DNA from 4 places in the Rhizobium sp. 'Codium 1' genome. Region 3 is predicted to be linked to each of the others. Evidence: riboswitches for the same ligand, from Rfam matches in the RefSeq annotation. Region 3 holds a riboswitch; each other region holds the start of a gene.
The links. A riboswitch is a leader RNA that binds a small molecule or an ion and turns the genes downstream of it on or off. The one in region 3 is predicted to bind cobalamin.
Positions count from the first base shown of each region.

Region 1: it holds a riboswitch for cobalamin, as region 3 does, so the genes downstream of both, cobU (bifunctional adenosylcobinamide kinase/adenosylcobinamide-phosphate guanylyltransferase) here and LJE98_RS00660 (aromatic ring-hydroxylating oxygenase subunit alpha) in region 3, are expected to answer to the same signal.
Region 2: it holds a riboswitch for cobalamin, as region 3 does, so the genes downstream of both, bluB (5,6-dimethylbenzimidazole synthase) here and LJE98_RS00660 (aromatic ring-hydroxylating oxygenase subunit alpha) in region 3, are expected to answer to the same signal.
Region 4: it holds a riboswitch for cobalamin, as region 3 does, so the genes downstream of both, LJE98_RS04925 (ABC transporter ATP-binding protein) here and LJE98_RS00660 (aromatic ring-hydroxylating oxygenase subunit alpha) in region 3, are expected to answer to the same signal.

Region 1 is NZ_JAJGPW010000007.1:82,284-86,538, forward strand. Features, by position in the region: gene cobN (cobaltochelatase subunit CobN) at 1-224, opposite strand, end outside; gene cobW (cobalamin biosynthesis protein CobW) at 228-1,304, opposite strand; gene cobU (bifunctional adenosylcobinamide kinase/adenosylcobinamide-phosphate guanylyltransferase) at 1,308-1,838, opposite strand; cobalamin riboswitch at 2,023-2,395, opposite strand; gene LJE98_RS16625 (hypothetical protein) at 2,462-3,283, opposite strand; gene LJE98_RS16630 (ATP12 family chaperone protein) at 3,347-4,153, opposite strand; gene LJE98_RS16635 (HAD-IA family hydrolase) at 4,163-4,255, opposite strand, start outside.
Region 2 is NZ_JAJGPW010000004.1:346,379-350,633, reverse strand. Features, by position in the region: gene LJE98_RS13230 (NAD+ synthase) at 1-1,430, shown strand, start outside; gene LJE98_RS13225 (TolB family protein) at 1,550-2,386, shown strand; cobalamin riboswitch at 2,425-2,614, shown strand; gene bluB (5,6-dimethylbenzimidazole synthase) at 2,655-3,392, shown strand; gene LJE98_RS13215 (DUF2865 domain-containing protein) at 3,349-4,255, opposite strand, start outside.
Region 3 is NZ_JAJGPW010000001.1:138,671-142,925, forward strand. Features, by position in the region: gene LJE98_RS00655 (hybrid-cluster NAD(P)-dependent oxidoreductase) at 1-896, opposite strand, end outside; gene LJE98_RS00660 (aromatic ring-hydroxylating oxygenase subunit alpha) at 898-2,142, opposite strand; cobalamin riboswitch at 2,241-2,444, opposite strand; gene LJE98_RS00665 (DUF6656 family protein) at 2,749-3,354, shown strand; gene LJE98_RS00670 (GGDEF domain-containing protein) at 3,372-4,255, opposite strand, start outside.
Region 4 is NZ_JAJGPW010000001.1:1,014,312-1,018,566, reverse strand. Features, by position in the region: gene LJE98_RS04935 (hypothetical protein) at 1-79, opposite strand, end outside; gene LJE98_RS04930 (NAD(P)/FAD-dependent oxidoreductase) at 203-1,525, shown strand; cobalamin riboswitch at 1,628-1,860, shown strand; gene LJE98_RS04925 (ABC transporter ATP-binding protein) at 2,062-2,856, shown strand; gene LJE98_RS04920 (ABC transporter substrate-binding protein) at 2,877-3,833, shown strand; gene LJE98_RS04915 (FecCD family ABC transporter permease) at 3,888-4,255, shown strand, end outside.

The sequences.
Region 1 (4,255 bases), on a different contig from region 3:
GTGCGTTCGACATAGGTGTCGACCGACATCGGGTGTTTCAGGGTCATCAGGCTGGCGAGCCGCCAGTTCAGCCTATGCTCGCCCCGCGCCTCCACAGCGGCTGCGATGGCAGCCAGCTCCGTGTCTGCCGCCGACAGGAACAGGATGTCTCCCGGCGTCTGGCCGAGATCGATCGCCTCGTCGCCGTCGCTGATCGATCCCTTCTGGGCGAGAAGCAGATGCATGGCTCAGCCAGCCGCCGCCTGGACGTCGGCGACCACTGCGCCGAAATCCCAATCGTGCAGGCCGATGACGACAATGCGGGTCTCGCGCTTTTCGCCCGATGCCCAGGGGCGGTCGAAATAGGTGTCGATGCGGGTGCCGACCGCCTGGACGACAAGGCGCATCGGCTTGCCGGGCACGTCGATGAAACCCTTGAGGCGCAGGATGTCGTGTTTCTCAATGACCGGCTTCAGGCTGTCGATGAAGTCTGCCGGGTCCTTGATCGCGCCGAGCTTCAGGACGAAGCTTTCGAATTCGTCGTGGTCGTGATGATGGTCGTGGTCCTCGCCCGAGGCATGCAATGCTTCGTGCTCCAGTTCGTGGTGCGACTTGCGGTTTGCGATGTCGTCTTCGGTGCTGGCGCCGATCCCGAGCAGCACGAGCGAGGACACCTCGCCGTTCTTCGCCTCGATCATCGATGGCTTGCGGCTGGTGCGACCGCTCACCTCGGCGCGCACGGCGGCAATACCGGCAGCATCCAGCAGATCCGCCTTGTTGAGGACGATGAGGTCGGCGCAGGTCAGTTGGTCCTCGAAGAGTTCCTCGATCGGGCTCTCGTGGTCGAGGCTATCGTCCTCGGCGCGCTGGGCGGCGACGGCGTCATGGTCATCGGCAAAACGGCCTGCGGCGACTGCGGCGCTGTCCACAACGGTCACGACACCATCGACCGTCACGCGGGTACGGATATCCGGCCAGTTGAAGGCGGCGACCAGCGGCTGCGGCAAGGCGAGCCCAGACGTCTCGATGACGATGTGATCAGGCTTCACGTCTCGGTCGAGCAGCTTCAGCATGGTCGGCACGAAATCATCGGCAACGGTGCAGCAGATACAGCCATTGGTGAGCTCGATGATGTCGTCTTCGGTGCAGTTGTCTGCGCCGCAGCCCTTCAGCACGTCGCCATCGACCCCGAGGTCGCCAAATTCGTTGATGATCAGTGCGATCTTCTTGCCGCCGGCATTCATCAGCATGTTGCGAATGATGGTGGTCTTGCCCGCGCCGAGGAAGCCGGTGATGACGGTGGCGGGGATCTTTTGCTGCAACATGGTTCAACCCTTCATTTTCAGCGGCAATCCGGCCGCAACGAAATAGACTTCAGCCGCGTTTGCGGCGATCGATTGGTGGAGGCGACCGGCATGGTCGCGGAAGGCGCGAGCCATCCTGTTCTCAGGGACAATCCCGAGCCCGACTTCATTAGAGACGAAGATGACGGTGGCCTGGAGTTCGCTGAGACTGGCGGCGAGTGCCCCGCCGTCTGCGTCGACGTCACGGCCTTCTTCCATCATCAGATTGGTGACCCAGAGTGTCAGGCAATCGACGAGAATGACCCGGCCCGGCTGATCAAGCGTCTTCAGCGCGCCGATTAGGTCCAGCGGTGCCTCATGGGTGGTCCAGCCGTCATCCGCGCGGTCGGCTTTGTGGGCAGCAATGCGGGCGCGCATCTCGTCGTCCCAGGCGCGGCCCGTCGCAAGATAGATCTTCTCGAGGCCGGTGTCGCGGGCCAATCCTTCTGCAAAACGCGACTTTCCCGAACGGGCGCCGCCGAGAACCAGAATGGATCGTGGATGGAATTCGGTCATGGAGTGCCGACGCCTCCAACCGTATGCAGATCTGCAGCACCACACGGATGCAGAATGCACGAAACAGGGATCGATGCCTGGACCGACAATACGGCCCGGCACCGGCGGGGCCTCAAGGACCCGCTGATGCAAAACGTCGCCACGACAACCTCCGTGCTGGCAACGGGGAAACCTCCCCAGTGTGGGCACCATGCCCGTGGATGGCAGGTCTCCTGGCTCGCAGGTCGTGGCTTTTGAAAGCCGTCGGATTCTCCTCACCTTCCCAGGGTGTTCCGGCAACACGAAAGAGCGGACGATTCGTAGAGAAAGAGGCGTCCTGCCCCGGCTGATCGTGCTGCCACCCCAGTGGCTTTTCCGTCCTGCCGTTTTCGAGAAGCCGGTCGCACCTGCGACCCGTCACCACCTGAAACGGCAGAGCGGATGGAGAACCCTCGCTGCAATACAGTCGCGGGGTCGGCTGCGTTCGGCATGCCCGGTCTGGGTCCACGCCTTCGCATTCCCTTTTGCTCTCCGGACCGCATCTCTGCCGTCCGGAAACCATCCATGACGAGGATTAGGCCGAGGTCGGTGTCGAGTCAATCACGGCTGCGGCGCGGCGATGCGCCTTTGCGCCGCGGGGATGATCACGGCGCTGCCGTGCAGTTGGACGTCACGGCCGGATCGCATTCGGCGCGAAGCCGGATCGTACCGCTTGCACCCTGCTCCACCGGCGTTCCAGAGCCGATATCGGCCGCGCGCCGAGCGGGTTGCGCCGGGGCTCTCGGAGACGTCGGCTGGGCGGTGGCAGCCACCGGAGGGACTGCCATTTCCTTTGGCGGAGGTGGCGTCGCAGCAACCGGCGCTGCGGCAATGACAGGCTTCTGCGGCGCAGCCTTCGGCGCGGCTGCGGCCCGCGGCGGAACCGGAGACGTATTTGGCACGACCAACGATGCCGGATCGGTCTTGAGGCGCGTCGAAATGGTTCGGGCGGGTGGTGCGGCCCTGCGAATACGGGGCGTTGTCAGCGAAAAGGCGAAACGGATTCGGGCTGCGATTTCCTCGGCCAGCGCCTGACGGACCCAGCGCGGGTCGTCGGTCGGGCTATTGACGGTGAAGGACCCTTGCGCCACCGGCTCACCCGTTTCGACGGATGTCGCCGTCACCGTGAACTTCGCTTGAGCCAGGTGGCGTCGTGCACCCTCGCCGAAGCCGAGTCGGTCGATCTTGACCAGCAGCACGACACGTTCCGCACCCTGAGGCGCCCGGGTTGCTGCGATTGCTGCCGACACACGGCGGTCAATGCCGCCGATCAGGTCGAGCGGGATCCGTGCATCGGCCATGACGGTGACATTGCGAACGTAATAGACCAGTGGCCGGTCGATGCTGCGTCCATGCAGCAGTGTACACGATGCCAGCACCAAAAGGAGCCCGATGGCTGCGGCGAAACGGAGACTGCGAGCGATCATGACAACCCCGGACTGGTGATTCTGGACCAATCCGACAATTCGTCATTTATGGTTAGTGGAGGGTTAACTTTGCGGCTGAAGCGCCTGGAAGAGGGCGGCTGCCGACGCATATTCGGCGTATCGGGCGTCGCGACGCGCCTCCGCTTCGGCATCGGTGCCCCAGTGCTCGACTGCCCAGTCCTCGTCGATATGCGCGAGCGACCAGACTTCATCCAGGTCACAGGCGCCGTCGGCATAGGCAAGCGCCAGAACCGCCGAGCCGGTCAACGTCGTGACCACGTTGAGACATGAGATCAGGAAAGCGTCTCGATAACGCTCGAGTGCCCTTGTATAGGCGGCAATCGCTTCTGCCGGCTGTTCCTGATGCATGACGCCTTCCACCAGGAAGAAGCGGGTGCCATGAGCCGTCGTCGCCCAGGAGAGAACCGGATCCCAGCGGGCCGCCTGGCGGTCGATCAATTCTTTCGGGCCATCTGCGCGGTAACACAGCATGTCCGTCCCGGCGAAGCGGACGATTTCGTCGAAAACTTCCGCGAGGCTATTGGAGACGGCATCGATCGCCGTGTTGGCGAGCTTGGTGACCGGCATGGTCGCGGGGTCGATGTGTTCGCCCTGCCCTGCCCATTCCGCTGCCACGAGTTCGGCCGCCTCGCGGGTCGGCAGCTGCAGCAGGTTCTTGGCCGGCGTCTTGACCGGTTTGCCATCGAGCGTGATCGAGAAGCCTCCGTCGCGCTCATCAATACCGACGCTCTCGTAGAAGCGCTTCGGAAGCGGGCGCTTCATCTGGATCTGCGCCCGGCGCACGGGATCCTCGTGACTGTGCTCCGGAACAAAGGTCCCGAAAATGTCCTGATTGAGTTCGTCGCGCATCTTAGGCTCCTAGTGGATATAGGCCAGAAGGTCGGCGGGTCGTTCGACCACGGCATCGGCGCCGGCCTTCCAGAGCTCGTCCGGCGTGGCATACCCCCAGGC
Region 2 (4,255 bases), on a different contig from region 3:
ATGGCGGCCCGGGGGTGATCGTCGGGTTTCCGCGCCAGGGCGAGGCGGGACGGCACAATTCCGTCGCCATTCTCGATGGTGGCCGCATCCTCTCCTTCCGCGACAAGATCGACCTGCCGAATTACGGAGAGTTCGACGAGAAGCGCGTCTTCGTGGAAGGCGAAATGCCCGGTCCTGTCAATTTTCGCGGCGTGCGCATCGGCGTGCCGATCTGCGAAGAGATCTGGAACGATCTCGGGGTCTGCGAGACACTGGCCGAAACGGGTGCCGAAATCCTGCTCGTGCCGAATGGTTCGCCCTATTACCGCGGCAAGGTCGACGTGCGCCATCAGGTGGCGCTGCGTCAGGTCATCGAAACCGGGCTGCCGCTCATCTTCGCCAATCAGCTCGGCGGCCAGGACGAACTTGTTTTCGACGGCGCGAGCTTCGCCTTCAACGGCGACAAGTCGCTCGCCTTTCAGATGAGCCAATTCGAGGAGACGCTCTCCGTCACCACGTGGAAACGCTCAGATGACGGCTGGCGCTGCGACCAGGGTCCGATGTCGCGCATACCCGAGAAGGAAGAGGCAGACTACCGAGCCTGCGTGCTGGGTTTCCGAGACTACGTCAACAAGAACGGGTTCAAGAGCGTGGTGCTCGGACTGTCTGGCGGCATCGATTCGGCCATCTGTGCGGCCATTGCCGTGGATGCGCTCGGCGAGGAGCGGGTGCGCACGATCATGCTGCCCTATCGCTATACCTCGCAGGAGAGCTTTGCCGATGCCGAGGCCTGCGCCAAGGCGCTGGGTTGCCACTACGACATCGTGCCCATCCAGGAGCCGGTGGAAGGCTTCCTGTCGTCGCTCTCCGAGATGTTCGAGGGCACCGAGAGCGGTATCACCGAGGAAAACCTGCAGAGCCGTACACGCGGCACGATCCTCATGGCGGTCTCCAACAAGTTCGGCTCGATGGTCGTGACAACGGGCAACAAGTCGGAAATGTCTGTCGGCTATGCCACGCTCTATGGCGACATGAATGGCGGCTTCAATCCGATCAAGGACCTCTACAAGATGCAAGTCTATGCACTCTCGGCCTGGAGGAACCAGAACGTGCCGCCGGGCGCTCTGGGGCCGTCTGGCGAGGTGATCCCGCAGAACATCCTCTCCAAGGCGCCCTCTGCGGAGCTGCGTCCGAACCAGACCGACCAGGACTCGCTTCCGCCCTATCCCGTCCTTGACGACATCCTCGAATGCCTTGTCGAGAAGGAAATGGGCGTTGAGGAGATCGTCGCGCGCGGCCACGACCTTGGGACGGTGCACCGGGTCGAACACCTGCTCTATCTCGCCGAATACAAGCGCCGCCAGTCGGCGCCGGGCGTCAAAATCACCAAGAAGAATTTCGGACGCGATCGTCGCTATCCGATCACGAACCGCTTCCGGGATCGCGCGTGAGCGTTAAATTGTTGGCTTTTGCGGCCCTTTATCAACATTGCCCACGTGCGCTGCGCGGGTAAGCGAGTTTATTTGTCGTAGCCACTGAAGCTGGCTTTACGGCGAACAGGGAGTCCAGGATGCGCAGTTCGGTCGAAATCTACGACATGGCGACACGCGAATGCGAGGTTGTCTGGGAGACGGAAGACCTCGTCGAGGCGCCCAACTGGTCGCGCGACGGTGATTTCCTCGTCATAAATGGCGACGGTCTCATCTATGCACTGCCGCTCGACGAAGATGATCCGGCACCCGAACTGATCGATACCGGTTTTGCCGTCCGGCTCAACAACGACCACGGAATTTCACCTGACGGCGCTTCGATCGTCTTTTCCGACCATACACTCCATGGCAAGTCCTGCATCTATCTGCTCGGCGATGGCGATGACGAGCCACGTCAGGTGACGGCGAATATGCCGTCCTATTGGCACGGCTGGTCACCGGACGGGAATGTACTTGCCTATTGCGGCGAACGGAACGGGGCCTTCGACATCTACACGATCCCGACCAAGGGCGGGTCTGAGCAGCGGCTGACATTTGGCGAGGGACACAATGACGGTCCCGATTATTCGCCCGACGGCCAGTGGATCTATTTCAATTCCAGCCGCACCGGCACCATGCAGATCTGGCGGATGCGCACCGATGGCACGGAACTGGAGCAGCTTACTTCCGATGGCTATGGCGACTGGTTCCCGCATCCTTCGCCAGACGGAAGCAAGGTCCTGTTCCTCTCCTATGACGCCGATGTATCCGGCCATCCCCGCGACAAGCAGGTCCGGCTTCGGCTGATGGATGCCGATGGCGGAAATGTCGAGACGCTGTTCGAGTTCTTCGGCGGGCAGGGTTCGATCAACGTTCCGAACTGGTCGCCGGACGGGACGGCCTTCGCGTTCGTCCGTTACTTCCCCATCGAGGATTGACCCTGTCGTTTTTGGCCTGTCGAAGCTTGCCGCTTCGGGATACAAGCCATCAGTCAGGTGCCTGCCGAAGGCAGGAGAATCGGGAAGCCGGCGCAATTCCGGCACGTGCCCAACGCTGTGAGGCGGACATGATGCGCAAGGGGAAACCCGACCACTGGAGCGATCCGGGAAGGTGTGCGTCCTGGATGATGCCCAGTCAGAAGACCGGCCTGGCAAGATAGACCGAGCCTGCGCGGACGGCGGGCGGTTGCGCATTGTGGGGATTGCGATGCACGACGATCCGAACGAATTTCTCGTCCGGGCAGCGGGTTTTGTCGAGGAAGACAAGGCCGCTGTCTACCGGGCCATCCATACGCGGCGCGACGTTCGCGACCAGTTTCTGCCCGATCCCTTGCCGGATGACGTGGTGCAAAGGCTGCTCGGGGCGGCCCATGCGGCGCCGTCGGTCGGCTTCATGCAGCCTTGGAATTTCCTGCTGATCAGGAGCCCGGAAACGCGCGTTGCGGTGTGGGAGGCGTTCGCCCGCGCGAATGCCGAGGCAGAGCAAATGTTTCCCGAGGAACGTCGCAGCGCCTATCGCGCCCTGAAGCTCGAAGGCATCCGCAAGGCACCGCTCAACATTTGCGTCACCTGCGATCCGGAACGCGCCGGGCCTGTGGTTCTCGGGCGGACCCATGATGCCCGGATGGACGCTTTCTCGACCGTCTGCGCAATCCAGAACCTCTGGCTTGCTGCGCGGGCGGAAGGTGTCGGCCTCGGATGGGTCAGCATTTTCCACGAGGCAGAGCTAAAGGTCATCCTCGGCGTTCCGGACCGGATCCAGATCATCGGCTATCTCTGCCTTGGATATGTCGATGAACTCTATTCGGCGCCCGAACTGGAGGTGAAGGGATGGCGCCAGCGCCTCGCACTCGAAGACCTCGTCTTCGAGGACCATTGGGGCGAGCGGGCCTCCGCGCCGCTTACTCCTGTAGCGGCTGTGGGCCGGGCGCCGCAGGGTTCCTGAGGTCTATGGTGCCCTTGTCCGGGGGCAGAAAAGCCGGTCCGACCCGACGCACGCTCAGGCTCGCCTCGTCCAGGTCGCGCTCTGGTGCAGGTGGTATCGCCGCCGGTGCTGGTGCCTTATTCGGGCTGATCTCCAGGATGGACGACTGGTAGTCGGGAACCGCCTGGCGTGGCGTCATGCGCTGGTAATAAAGCTGCATGTTGCAGCTGCAGGATGGGTCCGTGCCCGTTTGGCGGTTGCGGTAGACAAATGCATTGGGCAGGTCCCTATATGGGCGGCCGGTGACGGCCGAGACCATATCGAGCGTCTCGCTGCGTTCAGGCGCGTGAAAGAAGAGCTCGGTCTCCGTACCGGGGCACATCTGCTGACACTGGGCCGCGTCCCGGCCAAAATTCATCGGCGATGTCTGGGACGAAATGGGGAAAAAGCCGCCGTCGCAGGTTCGGACGCAAAGCGTGCGGACATTGCCGGTGGGCATCAACGAGATCTGGGGTGGCTCGTTGGAATATGCTGCTTCCGCTTGCCGGTCCGGGCGATAGGGTTCCGGCAAGGTGTCCAGATAGGGAATGCGCCCTGCCTCTTCCGGGTAGGCTGTTTCGTCGGAGCCGCAGCCATTCGCCTCGAGTGCGGTTACCAGAGCCGCACGCGCATCGGATACGCGGTTCTCGCGAAGATCCGCCAGTCTCGCCGCAAGGATGTCGCGGTTGGATTCCATCCGGGAAATCGCCCGCGCCAGTTCGCTGCAGTCATTGCCACCGTCGGGCCTGATCTGGACGATTGAGGAGGTCAGGCAGCGGAGACGCCGCTGGTCCTGGTGCGCCTTGCGCAATTCTATGTTCTGCTGGGCAATCGCACTTGCATAG
Region 3 (4,255 bases):
GCCTGAAGAACCGTGTGGCCGGGCGCGCAGAGACCGTCCCTGCCCGACATGGCGAAGGTGACCTTCGTCGCCTGCTCTCCATCGGCGTGATCGGCGACAACAACCAGAGGCTCCGCCTTGACCGGCTGGAAAGCCTCCTCGTGATATTGCTCCATGTCGAAGCCGGCGCCTTCGAGCGCTTCGCGCACGGTCGCCATGAAGGGCGCCGGGCCGCAGCAAAAGACTGTCCGCTCAAGGAAATCAGGCGCGAGAAGTGCGATCTTCGCCTTGTCGATGCGACCCTTCAGACCCGACCAGAGCTGACCCCGGCCGAGCTGCTCGATGATGAAGCCGAGCTGGAAGTTCGGCATATCGCGCGCCTTGGCTTCCAGCTCCCAGCGGAAGATGATGTCGTCGGGCGAACGCGCGCAGTTCAGGAACGTGATGTCGCTGTCGGGGGCCCGGTCGCTCAGATCCCGCGTCATCGACATCATCGGCGTCACGCCGGAGCCGGCGGAAACGAAGAGGTATTTCTTGCCAGGATGCTTGGCGTAGGAGAAGTCGCCAAGCGGGCCGAATGCCTTCAGCGCCATGCCAGGCCGCAGATTGTCGAACATCCAGCGCGTGCCGATACTCTCCTTCTGCGCCTTGACCGTCACGGCAACCGTATAGGGCCGCGACGGGCTGGACGAGAGGGTATAGGTGCGCATGACCGGCTCGGGGCCGACCGGAATTTCGAGTGTGACGAACTGGCCGGGCAAATAGCGAAACCACAGGCCCGGCTTGCTGGGCCTGAAGGTGAAGGTCATCACGTCGGCGGCCTCAGGTGTGACGGCGACGCATTCGAGCAGATGCTCCCGGTCGGACCAGGGGCGCATCTCATCGACGTGGCGGTACTGGGTGATGGCGATGTTCATCTCATGCCACCACAGACAGACGGGCCTTGTCGCCCTGGAGCCGGTTGATCATGAAGGTCGTGTACCAATCGACGAATTGCATGACGCCACCCTCGTGCTCGACGGAATAGGGACCAGGTTCATAGGCGGGCGAGCGAATGCCAAAGGCATTTTCCTCGACGATCGACCGGTCCTGATCGTTCGTCATTTCCCAGACATGGGTGAGTTCCTTGAGGTCGTAGTCCACACCTTCGACCGCATCCTTGTGCACGAGCCATGTGGTGGTGACGGCAGTTTCTTCGGCAGACAGGGGCGTCACCCGGAAAGAGATCGCATGGTCGACGAGGATGTGGTTCCAGGTCGAGGGATAGTGGAACAGCAGCAGGGTGCCGATATGCGAGGTGGAAACGTCGTCAGACAGCGGCCGGCGGACAGCGCGCTTGCCGGACAGAGTGTAGCTCTCGGCATCCTGGATCAACGGCATGCGGGCCGTGCGGAACTGGCCCGACGGATCCATATTGAAGGCGCTCGGAAGCCCGGCAGCCTCGCAGCGCTGCCAGTGCTCGGCGATCACGGGATCGTCACCGGCGCCCTGCACGCCGGTCGCTGTCGGGGCTTCCGGATAGGTGCGGCAGAGTTCCGGATGATTGCCGGCGCAATGGTAGCATTCGCGGTTGTTTTCCCAGACGAGCTTCCAGTTGCCCTTTTCGATGATCGTGCTGCGATGGGCGACCTTGGCCTCGGAAAGCCGGTGCGGCTTCATGTAGGGCTCGATCGAGGCCCGGACCGGCGCGAAATCGGCAGGCTCATTGGCGAGGCAAATGAAGATATAGCCCCCGACACTTTCGCAATGTACCGGCTTCAGGCCAAATTCGCTCTTGTCGAAGGTTTCGCCCATCTGACGGGCAAAGACGAGCGAGCCGTCGAGGTCATAGGTCCAGTTGTGATAGGGACAGACGAGCTTGGCAGAGGCACCGCGATCGGAGGTGCAGACGCGGTGGCCGCGATGGCGGCAGGTGTTGTGGAAGGCGCGGATGACCTGATCCTTGCCACGAACCAGGACCACCGGATAATCGCCGATCTGGGCGGTGAAATAATTGCCGGCGCGGGGAATCTCGCAGTCGTGGCCAATGAACAGCCAGTCGCGATACCAGATCTGCTCCATGTCGAGCTTGAAGTAGTCCTGGTCGATGTAAAAGGGCTGCTCGAGCGAGAAGCCTTCGCGGCGATTCTTGAGCTGGCGCAGCATGTTGGCCTGCAGGTCCATGTCGTCCTCGTTTGCAAAACCCGGGGGAGAAGAGAGCACAGCCCGTCACCGCCTTGAAAAGACGCTGCATGGCTATCTCCGGTCGCCCTCCGCAACCTCAAATGTCCATCTGCCAAGGCTGGTTTCCGGGCTCAGGAGTGGTCCATTCGCGGACCGCGTCGGCGCCTTCCCAGGGTCGCCCCCAGTGGCCTTTTGCCATAACGCATTCTCCACCACCGTTGCGGGGGCAGCGCCGGATTTCGACCGGCTTCCCGATTTCCCACCCTCCCTAGCAGGGCAGCACCTCGAGCTTGACTTGCATCTAATCACACGGCGCAGACGCGCGCTGCACTGCGAAACGACACGGCCCAAATCGTTTGCGACATGGAGCGAAGTCGTTGTGGAAACGAAGATCCGGGGAATTTTCCATTGTTTTCCAAGGCCTGCAGCAACGGACTATATTTCGCCTCTGAAAGCATGGCGCAAACGGGCGACTGAGATCGATTTACAATATTTGCGCTGCGGCAAGCCTCGCGAAATCTCGACCCGATAGAATACCGTCAAATCATGATTAACCATGCTGCGTTAAGCTCAAACAATCAGTCCGGGTACAGTCAGAGCGTCAAGATGCAGAAACTCAGATACTACGCGGCTCCCAAAGCAGAAACAAAAGCGGCGCCGCCCACCAGGGCAGTCCATACCGAGTTCCTGAGGACCGGTCGGATCTCGCGCAGCCGCGAGGATTGGCTGCCGGACGAGCGGCGCTATCTTTCCTATGAGGAAGTCGCAGCACGCACCGGACGCCGGCTGGAACGGGCCGCCGAGACCACCCATGAGCGGATCAACGCCTTTCACCACTCGGTGAAGTTTCCCAAGATCATCTTTCATCGCACGCTGAACGACAGCCCGCATCTGGGCTATTGTCACGTGACGGCGGCGCGCACGAACTTTGCGCAATATGCCGATGTGAAATGGGCTTTCTATATCGCCAATTTCTTTGCAGAACTCGGCGGCGAAGACGTCTTCTTCGAGCAGATCAAGCAGAATTACGGACGGATGTATTTCGCTGTGGCGATCAAGCCGGAAGCAGAGAACAAGTCGATGACCATCGACCGCTCATTCCGCGACAATGGCCTGCTCTTCCAGACCATCGATCCAAAAGAGGCGCTGCGCAATGTGCTGATGCTCGGCGCAAGAAACGCCGAGCTTCGAAAGATCATCACGACGCTCTGAAAGACGAGGCCTGGACCTCAGGTTCCGAAACCGCCGACCGGCTTTTTCTTGTAGAGCAGCCAATCCTTCGAGACATAGTCGCTCGCACCGTAGATCGTCACCGTGTCGCCGCCGGCCGTCTTGGAGGTGGCCAGCGCCTTTTCAGCGAAATTGGTGAAGTCGAAGGCATTCGGGGCCTGCTCGGAATAGCAGATTCCAAAGGACATGCTGAGCTGGCCGACGCGGGCGCCACTCGAAGAACCGACGAAATTCGTGGCCTTCAGCTTGGCCCGGACGAGATCGACCACGCGGCTGATCTCCTCCTGATCCGACGTATAGAGCAGCAGGCCAAAGCGGCCGGCATCGAAGCGGCAGGCGAGATCGCCACCGCCAGACACGGCTTCGAGCACCTTGGCGACCTGCATCAGGAAGCGCTCGGCGACCGCCGGACCCATCTGTTCCTGGATACGCGCATAGTCGTCGATCTCGCCGATCGCGACGCCGCAGAGAACGGGCATTTCGGGGTTGGCATAGATCTTGGCGACGGCCTTGTTGAAGGCGCGGCGAGACGCGAGGCGGGTGACCGGATCGACAAATTTCGCGGCTTCCGCCTCTTCGGCTTCGCGCTGGAGGTCAGCGAGCGATGCGGTCTTGTCGACGACGGCGCGGACGACATTGCTGTTCTGGTGGGCGCGCTTCTCGGTCGCCGCCTTCAGCATCTTGATCGACTGGCCGAGCGGCGTGCCTTCAAGGTCGGCCTCGGTGAGGATGCTCTTCGACGCATGGCCGATGACGCGGCCGTAATCGGTCAGGGAGATCTTCTCCTCGTTGAGCAGGCTGATGAAGTTGCTCATCTCGGCGCGAACCTGGCCGTTCTGACGGCTCAGCAGCCCATCCTCATGCTGGTGCGGCAGGTATTTGC
Region 4 (4,255 bases), 880 kb from region 3:
TGTTATCCTTTGGTCCTTCCCATCGCGGAGATTGGTCTGTGGTTCCCGGCTTTCCACCTTTCGGCGAGTACGTGCTCATGGCTTGTCTCCTTGTGGCTGTTTGTGGATGTTGAACTTTGACCAACTGTCAGGCCTGCCAACCGTTCCGCAGGAACATTTGCCGGTGCCTTCTGTTTGCCTTGGGAACGGTGACGGAGAGCTGATGATGAAAAGCGGGACGGAGAGCGCGACGAAGAGGCCGCATGTGGTCATCGTCGGCGCAGGCTTCGGTGGTCTGGCCTGTGCCCAGGCGCTGGGCAATACGGAAATCGACGTCACGGTGATCGATCGCCGCAACCACAACCTCTTCCAGCCGCTGCTCTACCAGGTCGCGACAGCGGCCTTGTCGCCGGCAGATATCTCAGAACCCATTCGCCGCACGCTGGGCCGGTATGAGAACATCCATGTGGTGATGGCCGAGGTCGTGTCGGTCGATGCACCCGCACGGACGGTTATCCTGAAAGACGGTGGCTCGACCCCCTTTGATCGCCTCGTGCTCGCGACAGGCTCCACCTACAACTATTTCGGACATCAGGACTGGCAGCAGCATGCGCCGGGTCTGAAATCCGTTCACGAAGCCCGAGACATCCGCCACAGGCTCCTTCTCGCTTTTGAGAAGGCGGAGCGAAGCACGGACGAGGCCGAAAAGCGCAGTCTTTTGACCAGCGTGGTCATCGGCGGTGGACCGACAGGCGTCGAAATGGCGGGCGCAATCTCTGAACTGGGTCGTTTCATGATAGCGCAGGATTTCCGCAGGCTGCATCCCGATCAATTGACGGTGCTGCTCATCGAGGCGGGACCGAGGATTCTGTCAACCTTCCCGGAAACTCTCTCGCGATATGCATCCGATTACCTTGCAGGAATCGGCGTCGATATACGCCTCGATACGCCTGTCGAAGATATCACGGCAGAGGGGGTTCAGGCTGGCGGCACGTTCCTGCCTGCAAGCTGCATTGTCTGGGGAGCCGGCGTGAAGGCGTCTCCCGCGGCCGAATGGCTGGGCATTGAGCCGGGAGCTGGCGGCCGACTGCCGGTGGGGCCGGATCTGTCGGTCACGGGCACGGCCGGCATATACGCATTGGGCGATACGGCTCTTGCGTTGGGAAAGGACCGCAATCCGCTGCCGGCCCTTGCGCAGGTGGCCAAGCAACAGGGAATATTTCTCGGTCGCGCGCTGAAAGCCGACCTCCTGTCCGGAAAGCCAATCCCCACGTTTCACTTCCGCAATCGGGGCAACACCGCGGTCATCGGGCGGAATGCCGCCATTTTTGACTTCGGATCCTGGCAGATCAAGGGTCGGCTTGCCTGGCTGCTATGGGCCCTCGTCCACGTGTATTTGCTTGTCAATTTCGAGAAGCGGCTGCTCGTCAGCATCCAGTGGATCTGGCGGTATTCGACGCGCCAGAGAGGTGCGCGTGTGATTGACGAAACGGCGGTCTCCGCCACGGTACCCGCAACGGAAGCCAAGGACAGAGCGGCGAATTGATTGCGCGCCCGATTTTTGGGTGGACAAGGTCAGTGGCGCTTGCTAATCGTAATGATATTACATAACGAAAAGATCAAGGCTTGACCGCCGGGGTCTGCAGATCCTATGCAAGCAGATGACGGTTCCCTCAACGGATGACTCCGAGGGGATTAATAGGGAACACGGTGCGGAAGACCCAATAGGGACCAAGACCGTGGCTGCCCCCGCAACTGTAAGCGGATTGCTGTCCATTCTTGCGGCGTTCACACGCCGAGCCACTGCGGGTCACCGTGGGAAGGCAATTGGAAAGCGTTTGTCCGCGAGCCAGGAGACCTGCCGTCAAGTGATGAAACCGAAGCGGACGGGGTGTTCCGATGGATACGAACTGGCTTTTGCACAGCGCCCGTTGGCGCGCCGAACTCATGCCATTTTGCCTCCGGACAAATCCTGCGGAGGACTGGCATGCATTCTCTTCCCGATTTTAGGCCGGCACGGCAGCCTTTTCACCGTGCCTGTGACCCGACGGCAAGTCACCGCTCTCTGGCGGAGGCTCAGTCATGAGCTGCAGCACCAAGGGATGCTCCGTCCGGGTCGCTGATCTCGGCTGGGGGCCAAAGCCATCGCATTTCCTCGTCCGAGGCGTGTCATTTGCTCTCGATGCGGGTGATCGCATGGCCATTGTCGGGCCGAATGGCGCGGGCAAGACCACGCTGCTTCGCTGCCTCTATCGTGGCGTCTCGCCGCTCGAAGGCCGGGTCGAGGTCGACGGCCAGGACATCTGGTCGATGACCGCGCGCCAGCTCGCGCGCCGCGTTGCCGTGGTTCTTCAGGAAATGCCGGGGGACTTCCCCTTTACCGTCAGAGATGTGGTCATGATGGGCCGGGTTCCGTGGCGCGAGGGCTTCGCAGGCTGGAGCGACCAGGATCGGGCGGAAGCCGAGCATGCGCTTGACCATCTCGACCTCCTGCGTCTGGCAGGTCGGCAGTTCTCGACCCTGTCCGGAGGCGAGAAGCAGCGTGTCCTCGTGGCGCGTGCGCTGGCCCAGAAGCCCGAGATCCTCATTCTCGACGAACCGACCAACCATCTCGACATTCGCCACCAGCTTGAAATTCTCGACCTGCTCGGCGCCTTGAACCTCACCATCATCACCACCCTGCACGACATCAATCTGGCTGCCGAATTCGCAAGCCATGTGGCCTTGATGCAAGGCGGGCGGATGAGTGCCTTCGGCGCGCCGGAAGCCGTGCTGACCGAGCAGGCCCTGTCCGGGACATTTGGTGTATTCGCCGCCCGCCAGCCGGGCGATAGCCACCGGCCCCACCGCTTTTCCTTTTCCCTTGAATTGAATTGATTTCGAAAGGACCTGTCCATATGGCGACCCGCCTCCTCCTGTCCGCCACATTTTTCGCCTCGGTTTTCACCGCCACGTCGGCTTTCGCCTATCCGGTGACGGTCAAGAGCTGCGATCGGGAAGTCACCTTCGATGCCGCACCTGCCCGCGCGATTTCCAACGACGTCAACCTGACCGAGATGATGCTCGCCCTGAAACTGCAGGACCGCATGGTCGGCTACACTGGCATTTCCGGCTGGAAGACACTGGACGAGGGACTGCGCGAAGGGGTGAAGGAGCTGCCGGAGCTTTCGCCAAAATACCCGACGATGGAAGTGATGCTGAACGCCGACGCCGATTTCTACTTCGCCGGCTGGAATTACGGCATGAAGGTGGGCGGCGAAGTGACGCCCGAAACGCTGGAGCCCTTCGGCGTCAAGGTCTATGAACTCACCGAATCCTGCATCCACATCATGGCAAAAAACAAGCCGACCATGGATGACATGTTCGTGGACCTGCTCAACCTAGGCAAGATCTTCGGCGTAGAGGCGCGTGCGGAAGAATTGGTAGCGGGCTATCGCAAGCGCCTCGGTGAGATCACCACGCGGGTCGGCGCCGTCGAGAAACCCGTACGGGTTTTCGTCTATGATTCCGGCACGGAGAAGCCCTTTACCCCCGGCCGCTTCGGAATTCCGACTGCCATGATCGAGGCCGCCGGTGGCGTCAATATCATGGACGATGTCGAAAAGAGCTGGACCGAAGTGTCCTGGGAGCCGGTCATCGAACGCAACCCGGAGGTCATCGTCATCGTCAACTACGGCGATGTGACCGCAGAACAGAAGATCGCCTTCATGAAGGAAACCCCGGCTTTCAAGAATCTCGATGCGGTCAAGCAGGATCGTTTTGTCGTGCTGGAATATGTCGAGGCGACGCCCGGCCCGCGCAATGTGCAGGCGATCGACCGTCTCGCCGACGCCTTCCATCCGCGTAACATGTGATGCCTGCGAAGGGGTCGCCCTGCGTCCCCCTCGGGCAACACGTTTCAAGGCAGCATGATGCAAGGTCGATTGTTCATCTGGGCGGGGTTAGCGCTCTTCCTTCTCGCACTGTGCCTGACAGCAGGCGTATCACTGGGGTCAGCCTCCATACCGGCCGAGACAGTCTGGTCGATCCTGGTCAACAAGCTGATGCCCGGGACCTTCGAGCCGACCTGGTCGGCCGGGCGCGAAAGCATCGTCTGGGATGTGCGCTTTCCGCGTGTGATTCTTGCCGGTCTCGTCGGCGCCGGTCTCGCCACGGTGGGTGCCGTGCTGCAGGCCGTCACCCGCAATCCGCTCGCCGATCCGCATCTGCTCGGCGTCTCCTCCGGCGGTGCTCTGGGAGCCATCATTGCGCTGCTGCATACCGGATTGATCTTCGG